Regions from separate parts of the Devosia sp. A369 genome, predicted to be linked through region 2. Evidence: predicted binding sites of a transcription regulator. Region 2 holds the regulator's gene; the other holds the start of a gene.

Region 1 (7,264 bases), on a different contig from region 2:
GTCGCTTCCAGCGCGACGATCTGCGGACCGACACCGTTGTGGACGGCATTGTCGATGGTGGTGGTCACCGAAATTGGGTCGATATCGCTGGCGATCACCGTCAGCTGGGTCCGCTTGGCCAGCGCGATGGCGAGCACGCCGGTGCCGGTGCCGACGTCGATCATGCGCTGCGGCGAGCGGCGCTTGAGCACTTTGTCGATGGCTTCGAGGCACCCGGTGGTGGTTTCGTGGTGACCGGTGCCAAAGGCTTGTGCCGCATCGATTTTCATCGGGGTCAGCCCTTCGGGAATTGGCCCGGTTTCATGGCTGCCATAAACGTAAAAGCCACCCGCGATGACCGGTGCCAGGCCTTCCAGCGACTTGGCGACCCAGTTGATGTCGGGATCGATGGGGGCGACGGAAAATTCCACCACGCCGCCCAGGGTCTGCCGCGCCAGCTCAACAAAGGCATCTACATTGGGCGGGCTCTCGCAGGTTGCTTCGAAAAACCATTCCCCGGTCTCTTCATTCTCATGCGCCGAGGCGGTCAGCGCCAGATCGTCCCGCTCCATGACGGCATCGACCAGGGCATAGGCCTGATCCTTGGTGAGCGGGGCGGAGAGCTGGTCGACGGCCATGGGGAAATCCTCTGTTCAGCGCCTAGTTGCGATAAGTCCATCGCTAGGTCAATCTGACTTATCCCCGCATCGGCCGGGATGCGCCAGATTTGATGGAGGCAGGCAATGTTTGGATTGATGGGCAGGATGCTGGCACCGCCGGGCAAGCGCGAGGAATTGCTCACGATCATGCTTGAGGGCAACGCGCCCATGCCGGGCTGCCGTAGCTATGTCATCGCTCGCGATCTGGTCAGCGCTGAGGGCATCTGGATCACCGAAGTTTGGGACAGCAAGGACAGCCACGCCGCATCGCTCAAGCTGCCGCAGGTGCAGGCCACTATCGCCAAGGCGCGGCCGCTCATTGCCGGCTTTGACCAGCAGATCGAAACCGAGCCGCTGGGCGGAATCGGGCTTATGCCTTCTTGATAAAACTCTCCAGCACCTTCTTGCGGCCGGCCTTTTCAAAATCGATGGTCAGCTTGTTGCCCTCGATATCGGCAATGGCGCCGTAGCCAAATTTGAGGTGGAACACCCGCTCGCCCATGCCGAAGGCCGAGCGGTCATTGCCCAGGTCAACCGAGCGGGCTACGAGATCGCCATCGATGGTCAGCGGGCCGCCGCCCTTGCGGCTGGCCTGTTGGGCGCGGGCGCGAGCCCAGCCGGGGGTTTCGTAGACACTCTCGAATGGGTCGGCCTTGTTGAAGCGGCTGCTGGCGCCGCCGCCATAGCCATAGCCGCCATAGGATGAGCCGGTATCGGTGACTTCCACCGCATCGGCGGGGAGTTCATCGAGAAAGCGGGAAGGAATGGCCGATTGCCAAAGGCCGTGGATGCGGCGGTTTTGCGCGGCGGAGATGCGCACGCGCTTGCGGCCACGGGTGATGCCGACATAGGCGAGACGACGTTCCTCCTCGAGCCCAGCTCGGCCGCTTTCATCCATCGACCGCTGGCTGGGGAAGGTGCCTTCTTCCCAGCCGGGCAGGAAGACAGTGTTGAACTCAAGCCCCTTGGCGCCATGCAGGGTCATGATGGTGACGGCGTCGGCGGCATCGGCGTTATCGCGGTCCATGACCAGGGCGATGTGTTCGAGGAAGCCACCAAGGGTGTCGAATTCTCCCATGGCGCGGCTCAGTTCCTTGAGGTTTTCCTTGCGGCCCTCGGACTCAACGGATTTGTCGGCGCTGAGCATGTCGGTGTAGCCGCTCTCTTCGAGGATCTGCTCAACGAGTTCGAAAGGCTGCAACGTCGCGGTGCGGAACGCCCAGTCTTCGAACTGGCCTACCAGGCTACCCAAGGTCGTGCGCTGCTTGGACTTGAGTTCCTCGGTTTCGAGCAGCAGGCGGGTGGCTGCCAGCAGCGGCATGTTCTGGTGCCGCGCCGTCTCCATCAGCATTTTTAGCGTGGCGTCGCCTATGCCGCGCTTGGGAACATTGATGATGCGTTCGAAGGCAAGATCGTCGGCAGGTTGGGCGACGAGACGCAGATAGGCCAGAGCGTCCCGGATTTCCTTGCGCTCGTAAAAGCGCGGGCCGCCGATGACGCGGTAATTGAGGCCGAGGGTAATGAAGCGCTCTTCGAACTCGCGCATCTGAAAGGAGGCACGGACCAGAATTGCCATGGAGTTGAGGCTCTCGCCCCCGCGCTGATATTGTTCGATCTCTTCGCCGACCGTGCGCGCCTCTTCCTCGCTGTCCCAGACTTGGGTGACAGAGACTGGCTCGCCAGTTTCGCCCACATCGGTCTGCAGCGTCTTGCCGAGGCGGCTTTCGTTGAAGGCGATGATGTTGGAGGCGGCCTTGAGGATGTTCGAGGTCGAGCGGTAGTTGCGCTCGAGCTTTATGACCTTGGCGCCCGGAAAGTCCTTTTCGAAGCGCAGGATGTTGTCGACCTCGGCGCCACGCCAGCCATAGATCGACTGATCGTCGTCGCCCACGACGCAGATATTGGCTTCGCTGGCTGGTTTCCCCTGAGCCAGCAGGCGCAGCCAGAGATATTGGGCGACGTTGCTGTCCTGATATTCGTCCACCAGCATGTATTTGAACTTGCGATGGTACTCCGCCAGCACGTCCGGATTTTCCTTGAACAGCCGGATACACTCCAGCAGCAGGTCGCCAAAATCGGCGGCGTTCAGCGCTTTAAGCCGGGCCTGGTAGGCGGCGTAGAGCTTGCCGCCACGACCATTGGCATAGCTGCCGCTATCGGCCGGCGACACATCCTTTGGCAGCAGGCCCTTGTTCTTCCATCCATCCATCATTCCGGCGAACTGCTTGGCGGGCCAACGCTTCTCATCGATATTGTCGGCGACGAGCAACTGCTTGATCAGCCGGATTTGATCGTCGGTATCCACGATGGTGAAGGAGCTGGTCAGGCCCACCAGCCCGGCGTGCTGACGCAGGATGCGGGCGCCGATCGAGTGGAAGGTGCCCATCCAGGGCATGGCATCGAGCCGCGGCACGAGCTTTTCGATGCGCTCCTTCATTTCCCGGGCGGCCTTGTTGGTAAAGGTCACCGATAGGATCTGGCCTGGCCAGGCGCGGTTGGTATTGATGATGTGGGCGATGCGGGTGGTCAGTACCCGTGTTTTGCCGGTGCCGGCGCCGGCCAGCACAAGCAACGGGCCTTCGATGGACTCCACGGCATCGCGCTGTTCCTCATTGAGGCCGCTCAGATAGTCGGGCGCCTGGTTCCGTTTGAACTGGCTGGTAATCGACCCGGCAGCGGGGCGATCGAGTGGGTGAGCATCACCGGACATTGAGGGCCTTTCCATCGCGGCGTCCGGGGCAGGACGCACTGCGCGGGCATTGACGAATCTTATTTTGTTCTCGTTGGGCAATATAGGGATTGGCGGGTGCGGTGTATAGAACGCGGGCGCTGTCACCGATCCGTCATGGTGGCGTCATGGGACTGTCTCGTGCCCACCCTATGCGGAGCCTATTCCAACCGAGGCTCCATCATGTTCAAGCCAAAATACCTGGCCGCCATCACGGCGGCGTTGCTGGCCACGACCGGTACGGTCGCCGCTGCCGAGTATTTCAACCGCATTGCCAGCTTCCCGGTCGCACTGAATACGCCCGATGCCGAAGAGGGGGCCGAGAACTCGGCCGAAATCATCACCGCAACCGAAGACGGCATGACGCTGGTTTATTCCAATGCGCTGCTGGGTGGCATTGGCTTTATCGATATCACCGACCCGACCGCGCCCAAGCCGGCCGGCTTCGTGGCGCTGGATGGCGGCCCTACCTCGGTGGCGGTGATCGGCGGCAAGGCGCTGGTGACCTCGGACACCACGACAGACTTCACCGCCCCTACGGGTTATCTGGCGATCATCGACATTGCCACCAAGACCATCGAGGCGACCTGCGATCTGGGCGGCCAGCCCGACGCCATTGCCAAGAATTTCGACGCGTCGCTGATTGCCATTTCGATGGAAAACCAGCGCGACGAAGACCTCAATGACGGCGTGATCCCGCAACTGCCCAGCGGCAATATCACCTTCTTCGACGTGGCCGGCGGCAGCGTCGATTGCGGCACCATGCGGGTCACCGAACTGGCCGGTGTTGCTGATTTCGCCGGCGATGATGCCGAACCGGAATATACCGACTTCAACAGCCTCAACGAATTGGCGGTGACGCTGCAGGAAAACAACCACATCGTCATCCTCAATGGCGAAACCGGCAAAATCATCAGCGATTTCAGCGCCGGCAGTGTTGACCTGGACGGCATCGACGCCACCGAAGATGGTCGTCTGAGCTTCACCGAGAGCCAGCATGGCCGCAAGCGCGAGCCCGACGCAATCCAGTGGCTCGATAGTGACCGCGTCGTCATCGCCAATGAAGGCGACTACGAAGGCGGCTCGCGCGGTTTCACCATCTTCCACAAGGACGGCACCGAACTCTATGAGAGCGGGTCGTCGATGGAATATATCGCCGCCCAGCTCGGCCACTATCCGGAAGGCCGCTCGGACGCCAAAGGTGTCGAGCCCGAAGGCATGGAAGTGGGCAAGTTCGGCGACACCAACTTCATCTTCGTCAACCAGGAGCGTTCCTCGCTGGTGGCGATCTACAAGGACACCGGTGGCGAGCCCGAATATTGGCAGTCCGTGCCCTCGGGCATTGGCCCGGAAGGCGCCTTGGCCATTCCGTCGCGCAATCTCTATGTCACGGCCAACGAGACCGATCTGTCGCCCGACGGGCTGGCTGGTTCGCATGTGATGATCTTTGAACTCGCTGAAGGCGAGCCGGCCTATCCCCAGATCATGTCGGATCTCGATGCCGACGGTAAACCGATCGGCTGGGCCGCGTTGTCCGGCGCCGTGGGTGATGCCGAACAGCCGGGCATTCTCTATGCCGTCAGCGACAGCGCGTTCAGCGAAGCGGCGGTCTACACCATTGACGCGACGGCCAAGCCGGCCCGCATCGTCAAGAAGACCGTGGTTACCCGCAATGGCGTGCCGGCCCAGAAGCTCGACCTGGAAGGCATCACGCTGGACGGCGAAGGCGGTTTCTGGCTGGCTTCGGAAGGCGACACCGCCAAGTTGACGCCGCATGCGCTGTTCCACGTCAATGCGGATGGCGAGATCGAGGATGAGGTCGCTTTCCCGGCAGCGCTACTGGCCGGCGAGACCCGTTCGGGTTCGGAAGGCATTGCCAAAATTGGCGACACGCTGTGGATCGCCATTCAGCGCGAATGGAAGGATGATCCCAAGGGTCTGGTGAAGCTGGTTTCCTACAACACCGAAGCCAAAGAATGGGGCGCGGTGCATTATCCGCTCGAGGCGGCCGCCGAAGGCACCTGGGTCGGGCTCAGCGAAATCACCGTGCAGGGCGACTACGCCTACATCATCGAGCGCGACAACCAGATCGCCGACAATGCAGCCCTCAAGGCAATCTACCGCGTGCCGGTAAGCGAACTGGTCGCGGCCCCGCTGGGCGGCGAGTTGCCGACCGTCAGCAAGGAACTGGTGCGAGACCTGGTTCCCGACCTCAAGGCCAATAATGGCTATGTGGTCGACAAGGTGGAGAGTTTCGCTGTCGACGCCGCCGGCCATGGCTATGTCATCACCGACAATGATGGCGTGGACGACTCCTCGGGCGAGACCTTCTTCTGGTCGATCGGCGCGCTCTGATCCTGCCGAATTGCCATGGATGGCCGGGCGGCGACGCCCGGTCATCGCTATTTAATCGCCGCCGCCATTTCGTGTCGTGTATTCAAGGCAATGGCGGGGTTGCGCGGGGCGCGTGCTTGCCTACACTCTGCCGCGGGAAATCGGGTGGCCGCGTGCAGTGCTGAACCGCATCTACATCATTGTCGGAACGCTGGCGATCATCGTGCTCGCCGGGGCTTTCATCGTGCCGTACTTCATCCAATGGAGCGATTATCGCACCCGGATGGAGGAACTGGCGACCAGCGTGCTGGGCACGCCGGTGACGGTGCGCGGCGATATTGAGTTCACCCTGCTGCCGCAGCCGCGCCTGCTGTTTTCCAATGTGCTGGTGGGCTCGCCCGAGGAGCCGGCGGCGACCGTCGACAGCGTCGAAGCCGAATTCTCGCTGATGGATTTCCTGCGCGATAATTACAACGTCACCCGTCTGGTGCTGCGCCAGCCGGTGATCGATTTCACCATTGATGAAAGCGGCTTTTTCGGCAGCGGCGTTTCGGTGGTTGGCGGCAATGGCAGCGTCGGGTTGGGGCAGGCCAGCGTCGTCGGGGCCACCATTCGGCTGATGGATCGCCGCTCCGGCGAGACTTTTGTGGCCGACAAGGTCAGCGGCGAATTCAAGCTTGGCAATTTGAACGGCCCGTTCGCATTTCAGGGCACAGGCGCCTTTCGCGGCCAAAGCTATGGCCTGCGCTTCAACTCGGCGGCGGCAGATGCGAGTGGCAAGGCGCAGGTGTCGATGTTCGTGCAGCCGGTTTCGGCGGCGTTTTCGCTGTCTGCCGAAGGCACGCTGGCGCCCGGCATGGCGCCCAAATTTGACGGCGCCGTCACCTATCGCCAGAAGCCGCCGGCTACCACGGTGGCCACCGATATTCGCGGCGATCTGGTGCTGGAAAGCAAGGTCACCGGCTCGACCGACCGCATCGTGCTGTCCGGCTATACGCTGCGCCCCGACGAGAACCGCGCCGGCACGCGGCTGACCGGGGCGGCGAGCATTCAGCTGGGTGCAGCCCATAGTTTCGATGCGGTGATTTCGGGCGGCGTCTTCTCGCTGCCGCCGCGCGACGCCAAGGAAGATGCATCGACATTGCCCTATGAGGCGGTGCGGCTGCTGGCGGAACTGCCGGCGCCGATCATCCCGCCGATGGCGGGGCGGGTGGGTATCGATCTGGCTGAAGTGACCCTGCGCGGCTTCGCGCTGCGCAATGTGCGGATGGACGCCAGGACCGATGGCCGGGTCTGGCAGATCGAGCAGTTTATCGGCCAGTTGCCCGGCGATACAGAGCTGCGCGCCAGTGGCCAATTGACCAGCGAGAAGGAGCGCCCGGCCTTCCAGGGTCAGGTCTCGCTGAACAGTGCCCGGCTCGACGGGCTGGCGGCGCTGTGGCGCAAGCCGTCCGATGACAATCCACTGTTCAACCAGCCGGGCAGGCTGGATGGCAAGGTGATGCTGGCCGGGGACGCGCTGGGGCTTGTCGGCGGCGTGGTGACGCTGGCCGAGCGCAGCCAT
Region 2 (7,990 bases):
TCATCGTGCCGGCGCTGAGCACGGCGCTGCTGCTGCTCGGCTATGACAGCGATGTGGTGCAGCATGTGGCGGTGGGCACCTCGCTCGCCATCATCATCCCCACCGGCATCATGAGTGCCCGGGCGCATTACAAGCGCGGCGCGCTGGACCTCAAGGTGCTGCGGTTATGGACGCCGTTCATCGTCGCCGGGACCTTTATCGGCGGGCTGATGGCCGGATATTTCTCCGGCGACGTGCTACGCATCGTGTTTGCCATCATGGCCTTCGTCATCGCCGGCAATATCGTCTTCGCCTTCCAGACCAAATTGATGGGTCACCTCAAAAGCTCGAACCCGACGCATCGGGCCTCGGCCTTTGTGGTGGGCTATATCTCGTCGCTGATGGGGATTGGCGGTGGTTCGCTGACGGTGCCGACGCTGGTGGCGTTCGGCGCGACCATGCATGCGGCTGTGGGGACCTCAGCGGCCGTTGGGGTAGCGATTGCCGTGTCCGGCACGCTGGGCTTCATCATTTCGGGTTGGGGCGCCACGGGGCTTCCTCCGCTCAGCCTGGGCTATATCAATCTGGTGGCGCTGGTGCTGGTCGCCGTGCTGGCCGCAGTATTTGCCCCACTGGGCGCGGCGCTGGCGCATCGGCTGGACCAGAAGACGCTGAAATATGTCTTCGCCACCTTCCTCGTGATCGTGGGCCTCAACATGCTGTGGAAGGTGGTGATGGGGTAGCGATACCCTAGCCACCAAAACAAAACCCCGCTGGCGCGGGGTTTTGCTGGATCAGGTTGGTGGGGACGGGTGACTACGGTATTTCCGTCCGTCCCCACCGACCCAGCCCCCTCGGAAGGGGTATGGGTGTTACTTCTTGGTGTCTTCCAGTTCCCACTGGACGACAACGTTGATTGCAAAGGCCAATTCGCCCGCCTCGACCGGAACCGGAGCGCTGGCAGCCATATCGGCCCGGGCATACATGGGGTAGGGCTGGGGCTGATTGTAGCCCTGGGTCTCGGAAATCGACTCAATCTCATCAAGTCGGCCACCAGCAGCGGTGGCATAAAGCTCGGCCTTGGCGCGGGCATCGGCAAAAGCGGCCTTGCGGGCCTCGTCATAGAGGGCGGAGGGATCGGCGACGGCAAAGCTCACGCCGTTGATGGTGTTGGCGCCGACGGTCACCGATTTGTCGAGAATGGTTCCCAGTGCGTCGAGCTGGCGCACGGCGACGGTCACAGTGTTGCTGACCTGGTAGCCGTTGATCTTGGGCGGCAGGGTGTAGCCATTGTCGTCGCGCGCGTCGCTATAGACATAGTTGGGGTTGACCGAGAAGCCCGAGGTCTGGATGTCGCGGGCTTCGATGCCGGTGGCCTTGAGGGCGGCGATCAGCTCGGCCATCGCGGCCGTGTTGGCGTCGAGCGCTTCGCGGGCGGTGGCGCCCTGCGTGGTCACGCCGGAGCTGATCTGCGCCATATCCGGGGCTGCCATGACCTCGCCGCGCCCCTCAATGCTGATGGTGCCGGCATAGGCGGGGAGCGCCAGACCGGCGACAAGGGCGAAAGGAACAAGGGCAGCAAGGTGGCGCATGATAGACTCCATCTGGTTGTGAGGGACTAATCCCCATCCATTGCGTCAGTATTGCGGCGCAGCTGAACCGAACTTGAACGGCGCTGTGGACATTGGTTCATCGCCAAAAGTATGACTTATGAGACTTGCGTTTAGAGGCGGCGGTGGGTACTCACTGCCCTGACATTTTAGGGGCGGAACATGGGCGACAGGCATTATCCCGACGGTACTCTGGTGGGGCGCGCCCGCGTTCCGGGCCATGCGCATCCTCGTATCGTCACGGTCCGCGATGGCGATCTGATCGATATCACGGCCCGTGGTTTTGCCACGGTGCGCGATATTGCCGAGAGCGGCAATGCGGCCCAGCACGTACAGAGTGCAACCGGCAAAAACCTCGGCAGCGTTGCGGCAGTGCTGGCAAATTCGGCCTCCGTAAGCCCTGACAGCGCCCTGCCAAGCCTGCTGTCGCCCATCGATTTGCAGGCGATCAAGGCTTCGGGGGTGACCTTCGTCGTTTCCCTGCTGGAACGCGTGATCGAAGAGCAGGCGCGTGGCGATAAATCGCGTGCCGATGCGCTGCGCGGGGAGATTCTCGAGCTGATCGGCATGGATTTGTCCGAGCTGGTGCCGGGGTCGGACGCGGCGATGAAGGTCAAGGCGGCGCTGATCGAGAAGGGCGTGTGGAGCCAGTATCTCGAAGTGGGGATCGGGCCGGACGCCGAGATCTTCACCAAGGGACAGCCAATGAGTTCAGTGGGTTATGGCGCCGAGGTGGGATTGCATCCGGTGTCGAGCTGGAACAATCCGGAGCCGGAAGTGGCGCTGGTGGTGACCAGCAAGGGCGAAATCATCGGCGCGACTTTGGGCAATGACGTCAATCTGCGCGACGTCGAGGGCCGCTCGGCGCTGCTGCTGGGCAAGGCCAAGGACAATAATGCCTCGGCTTCGCTGGGGCCGTTCATCCGCCTGTTCGACGGCGATTTTACGCTGGAAACGGTCAAGCAATCCGAGATTGCGCTGCGGGTCGAGGGCGAGGACGGCTTCGTGCTGGACGGGCATTCCTCGATGAGCCAGATCTCGCGAACCCCGGAATCCCTGGTGGCTGCGACCATTGGCGGGCATCACCAATATCCTGATGGGCTGGTGCTTTACCTGGGCACGATGTTCGCTCCGGTGAAGGATCGCGGCGGCGTCGGCAAGGGCTTTACCCACAAGCTCGGCGACGTGGTTGCCATCTCGACTTCGACGCTGGGCACCCTATCTAACAGGGTGAACCTCTCCACCAAATGTCCGCCCTGGACCTATGGCGCCAGCCATTTGCTGCGCGACCTGGCCAAGGCCGATCTTCTTTAGCTCCCTCCGAAAGGCACTCCCAAATGGCTGAATTGCACAAGAATCTGATCAATGGCGAATGGGTGGGTTCCGACGGGATCGAGAACATCAATCCGTCGAATACCGCTGAAGTTGTGGGGGTTTACGCCCGCGCTACCGTCGAAGACACCAAGCAAGCCATTGCTGCTGCCAAGGCTGCATTCCCGGCCTGGTCGCGTTCGGGCATTCTGGAGCGTCATGCGATCCTCAGCAAAGCCAGTCAGGAAATCCTGCAACGCAAGGCAGAGCTTGGGGAATTGCTCAGCCGTGAGGAGGGCAAGACCCTGCCCGAGGGCATCGGCGAGGTGACCCGCGCGGCGCAAATCTTCGATTTTTTCGCAGGCGAAGTCTTGCGGCAAGCTGGCGAAGTTCTTGCGTCTGTCCGCCCCGGCGTGGGTGTGGAAATCACCCGTGAGCCGGTCGGGGTGATCGGCATCATCACGCCGTGGAATTTCCCGATCGCCATCCCGACCTGGAAGATCGCGCCGGCGCTGGCCTATGGCAATACCGTGGTGATCAAGCCGGCCGATCTGGTGCCGGGCTCGACCTGGGCGATTGTCGATATCCTGGTGCGGGCCGGCCTGCCCAAGGGTGTGCTTAACCTGGTGATGGGCAAGGGCTCGGTGGTCGGCCAGACCATGCTCGACAGCAAGGACGTCAACGCCATCAGCTTCACCGGCTCGGTGGGCACCGGCAAGCGCGTTGCGGCGGCTTCGATTGAGCATAACCGCAAGTTCCAGCTTGAGATGGGCGGCAAAAACCCGACCGTGGTGCTCGACGACGCCGACCTCAAGGCCGCCGTCGAGAGCGTGGCACAGTCGGCGTTTTTCTCGACCGGGCAGCGTTGCACGGCATCGTCGCGCGTCATCGTCACCGAAGGCATCCACGACAAGTTTGTCGAGGCACTGGCCGAGCGGACGCGCAATCTGCGGGTCGGTCATGCGCTGGACGCGAATTCCGAAATCGGGCCGGTGGTTGACCCCAGCCAGCTCAAGCAGGACACCGACTATATCGCCATCGGCAAGGCCGAAGGCGCCAAGCTGGTGGCCGGTGGCGAATTGGTGAAGTCGGCGACCGAAGGCTATTTCCTGCAGCCGACGCTGTTTACCGAAGCGACCAATTCGATGCGCATCAGCCGCGAAGAGATCTTCGGGCCGGTGGCTTCGGTCATCCGGGTCAAGGATTATGACGAAGCACTGGCCACGGCCAATGACACCGAGTTCGGCCTCAGCGCCGGCATCGTCACCACCTCGCTGAAATATGCGACGCATTTCAAGCGCAATGCCGAAGCCGGTATGGTGATGGTCAACGTGCCGACCGCCGGCGTCGATTTCCACGTGCCGTTCGGGGGCCGCAAGGGCTCGAGCTACGGCCCGCGCGAGCAGGGCAAGTATGCGGCGGAGTTCTTCACCGTGGTGAAGACGGCTTACACCGCAGCCGGCTAATCCGCGCTGCGATGAGTTTGACCCTCGGGCCCGGCCCGAGGGTTTTTTTATGCCCGAGCGTTTTCACATAGCGGACCAGCCACTTAGTGGCTGGCGAAGCAGAGCATTCTCTCCCATTGTGGGCTTGGTTCGGCCACATGGCGGAGCTAGAGGCGATGTGAAGCGGGAGAGTGCGTAATGGCTGAGCGAATGTCCGTGCTGGCACCGTTTAAGCACGAGACCTTCCGGCTGCTGTGGACGGCGACGCTGGTATCGAATCTGGGCGGGCTGGTGCAGTCGGTGGGCGCCGGCTGGATGATGACCACGCTGACGGACTCGCACAACATGGTGGCGCTGGTGCAGGCGTCGACCACGCTGCCGATCATGGTATTTTCCTTGGCCTCGGGTGCGCTGGCCGATAATTTCGACCGCCGCATCGTCATGATCATCGCCCAGATCGGGCTGGCGCTGGTTTCGGCGGTTCTGGCGGTGATGGCGTTCATGGGGCTGCTGACGCCCTGGCTGTTGCTCAGTTTTACCTTTCTCATCGGCTGCGGCACGGCGTTGTTCAACCCGTCCTGGCAGGCTTCGATGGGCGATATCGTGCCCCGGCACGACCTGCCGGGCGCGGTGACGCTCAACGCCATGGGCTTCAACATGATGCGCAGCGTCGGCCCCGCGGTTGGCGGGGTGATCGTGGCGCTGGCCGGTGCGGCGGCCGCCTTCGCGCTCAATGCGCTGAGCTATCTGCCGCTGACGGTGGCGCTGCTGCGCTGGAAGCCGGATTACGTGCCAAACCGGCTGCCGCGCGAAGATTTCGGCAGCGCCATCCTGGCGGGGCTGCGCTATGTGTCGCTGTCGCCAAACCTGACGACGGTGCTGTTTCGCAGCTTCCTGTTCGGGCTGGCTGCGGTGTCGATTTTGGCGCTGCTGCCTTCGGTGGCGAGTGAATATGTGGGCGGCGGCCCGATGGTCTATGGCACGCTGCTGGGCTGCTTCGGGCTGGGGGCGATTGGCGGCGCGTTTCTCAATGGCCGTATTCGCGAGCGGTTCAGCAATGAAGTGATCGTGCGGTTCGCCTGTGCCGGCTTTGCCATCAGTTGCGTGGGGCTCGGGCTGAGCCGCGATCCGCTGCTGAGCCATCTGGCGCTGCTGCCCGCGGGCGGCTGCTGGGTGCTGGCGATGTCGCTGTTCAATGTCTCGATCCAGCTGTCGTCGCCGCGCTGGGTGGTGGGGCGGGCTCTCTCGCTGTATCAGACCGCCACGTTCGGCGGCATGGCGATGGGTAGCTGGGTCTGGGGAGCCAGCGCGGATGGCTTCGGGCTGGGGGCCGCCCTGGTGATGGCGAGCCTGGTGCTGCTGGTGTGTGGGCTGGTCGGGTTCCGGCTGCCGCTGCCGGAGTTCAATTCGCGGGACCTCAACCCGCTCGACACCTTCAATGAGCCGGTCCTGAAACTCGATATGCGACCGCGCAGCGGGCCGATCATGGTGATGATCGATTATCGCATCGCCCAGGAAGACATTCCGCGCCTGCTCTCGCTGATGGCGGCGCGGCGCCGCATCCGTATCCGCGACGGGGCCAGGCAATGGGCGCTGCTGCGCGATCTTGAACATCCCGATATCTGGACCGAGTCCTATCACGTGCCGACCTGGATCGACTATGTGCGGCACAATCTGCGGCGCACCAAGGCGGATGCGGAGAATAGCGAGCAGCTGCGGGCGCTGCATCGGGGGACCGAGCCGCCGAAGGTGCATCGGCTGATCGAACGGCAGACGGTGCCGCTGAGCGATGATACGCCGTTAAGGGATATTCCGGAGGTTTGAGGGGGCACCCCTCAGACGTGTAGAGATTTGGCCCACCCACGATGTCACCCCGGCCTTGAGCCGGGGCCCAGCCTGAAATGGAACCGGTGGCTGGATCTCAGGATGGGTCCCGGCTCAAGGCCGGGATGACACCGCGTTTTGGGGTGGGATGGTGCTCACCCGTGGGTTTACGCCACCTGGGCGAAGCGTTCGTCGAAGGCGTAGCCGGCGCCGCGGACGGTGCGGATCGGGTCGGTGTCCTTGCCGCGATTGATGGCGCGGCGGAGGCGGCCGATATGCACGTCGACGGTGCGCTCATCAACATAGACGTCATTGCCCCAGACGCCATCGAGCAATTGTTCACGCGAATAGACGCGGCCGGGGTGGCGCATCAGATATTCGAGCAGGCGATATTCGGTGGGGCCGAGATGGACGTCGCGGCTGGCGCGGCGGACGCGGTGGGTGGTGCGGTCGAGTTCGAGATCACCAACCTTGAGCGCAGCAGTAACCAGATTGGGATTGGCGCGGCGCAACAGCGCGTGGATGCGGGCCATCAGTTCGGGGACCGAGAAGGGCTTGACCACATAGTCGTCGGCCCCGGTGGCGAGGCCCCGGACGCGCTCTTCTTCCTCGCCGCGGGCGGTGAGCATGATGATCGGCACGCGGGCGGTTTCCTCGCGGGCGCGGAAGCGTCGGCACAGTTCGATGCCGGAGATTTCGGGCAGCATCCAATCGAGCAGGATCAGGTCGGGCAGCTTGTCCTGGACCGCCTGCTGGGCCTCGTCGCCGGTTTCGGCGGTGACGACGGCAAAGCCTTCGGCTTCCAGATTATAGCGCAGCAGGATGGCGATATCGCCTTCGTCTTCGACAACGAGAATGGTGGCGGGCATGGGGGGCTCCCCTTGGGCCGGCGCGCCGGCGTTCGATTTGTATCTCCCTCCCCCTTGAGGGGAGGGCTGGGGAGGGGGTGGTTTGGCGGGTCACTGATGGACCCCCACCCCCGACCCCTCCCCTCAAGGGGGAGGGGAGGAAAGGCCGATCAGGCCTTGAGCTGGGTGCGTTGCAGTTCCTGGACTTCGCTGGTGAGCTGCTTGCCGGTCTGCAGGTAATAGGCGCGCTCGGCGATGTTGGTGGCGTGGTCGCCGATGCGTTCGAGGTTTTTGGCGCAGAACAGCAGATGGGTGCAGGGCGTGATGTTGCGCGGGTCTTCCATCATGTAGGTCAGCAGCTCACGGAACAAAGACGTGTGCATGGCATCGACCTCGTCGTCGCGGTTGCACACTTCGATGGCGGCGGCGGCGTCGCGGCTGGCATAGGCGTCCAGCGCATCCTTGATCTGGCGCAGCACCAAGGCCGTCATGTTCTTGACGCCGTTATAGAAGCTGGGCTGCAGATTGAGGCCTTCGAGCTTGAGCGAGCGGCGGGCCAACTGCTTGGCCATGTCGCCGACGCGTTCGAGGTCATTGGCGACGTGGATGGAAGTGATGATGGCGCGCAGGTCGGACGCCATGGGCTGGCGGCGGGCGATCATCGAGACGGCCATTTCGTCGATCTGGCGCTGCATGTCGTCAATGCGCTGATCGGCGATGATGGTGAGGTCGGCCAGCTCGCGGTCGAGCTTGAGCAGGGCCTTGGTGCCGTTCTCGATGGCGACTTCAACCTGGCCGCCCATCTCGGCGATGGATTGGGCCAGTTGCGTCAGCTCGTCGCTATAGGCGGTAACGATATGGTCGGTGCCAGTCGGGGACATGGGTAATTCCTCTTAGGGCGCGGGCGTTAGCCGATGCGGCCCATGATGTAATCCTGGGTCTGCTTGTTGACCGGATTGGTGAAGATGTCTTC

The links. The regulator PhoB, encoded in region 2, activates phosphate uptake and scavenging genes when phosphate is short. The targets are predictions, from matches to a motif close to TGTCATNNANCTGTCAT.
Region 1: a site for PhoB is predicted at 3,469-3,485, ahead of ACX3OZ_RS02760 (esterase-like activity of phytase family protein). Genes of this name have one in related genera too.

The regions. Positions count from the first base shown of each region.
Region 1 covers NZ_JBTMWV010000001.1:547,325-554,588, reverse strand. The annotation lists gene ACX3OZ_RS02775 (50S ribosomal protein L11 methyltransferase) at 1-617, opposite strand, end outside; gene ACX3OZ_RS02770 (putative quinol monooxygenase) at 723-1,022, shown strand; gene ACX3OZ_RS02765 (ATP-dependent helicase) at 1,009-3,348, opposite strand; gene ACX3OZ_RS02760 (esterase-like activity of phytase family protein) at 3,550-5,721, shown strand; gene ACX3OZ_RS02755 (AsmA family protein) at 5,834-7,264, shown strand, end outside.
Region 2 covers NZ_JBTMWV010000016.1:35,300-43,289, forward strand. The annotation lists gene ACX3OZ_RS16175 (sulfite exporter TauE/SafE family protein) at 1-722, shown strand, start outside; gene ACX3OZ_RS16180 (SIMPL domain-containing protein) at 852-1,571, opposite strand; gene ACX3OZ_RS16185 (fumarylacetoacetate hydrolase family protein) at 1,752-2,903, shown strand; gene ACX3OZ_RS16190 (aldehyde dehydrogenase family protein) at 2,927-4,366, shown strand; gene ACX3OZ_RS16195 (MFS transporter) at 4,544-6,169, shown strand; gene phoB (phosphate regulon transcriptional regulator PhoB) at 6,337-7,038, opposite strand; gene phoU (phosphate signaling complex protein PhoU) at 7,188-7,898, opposite strand; gene pstB (phosphate ABC transporter ATP-binding protein PstB) at 7,925-7,990, opposite strand, start outside.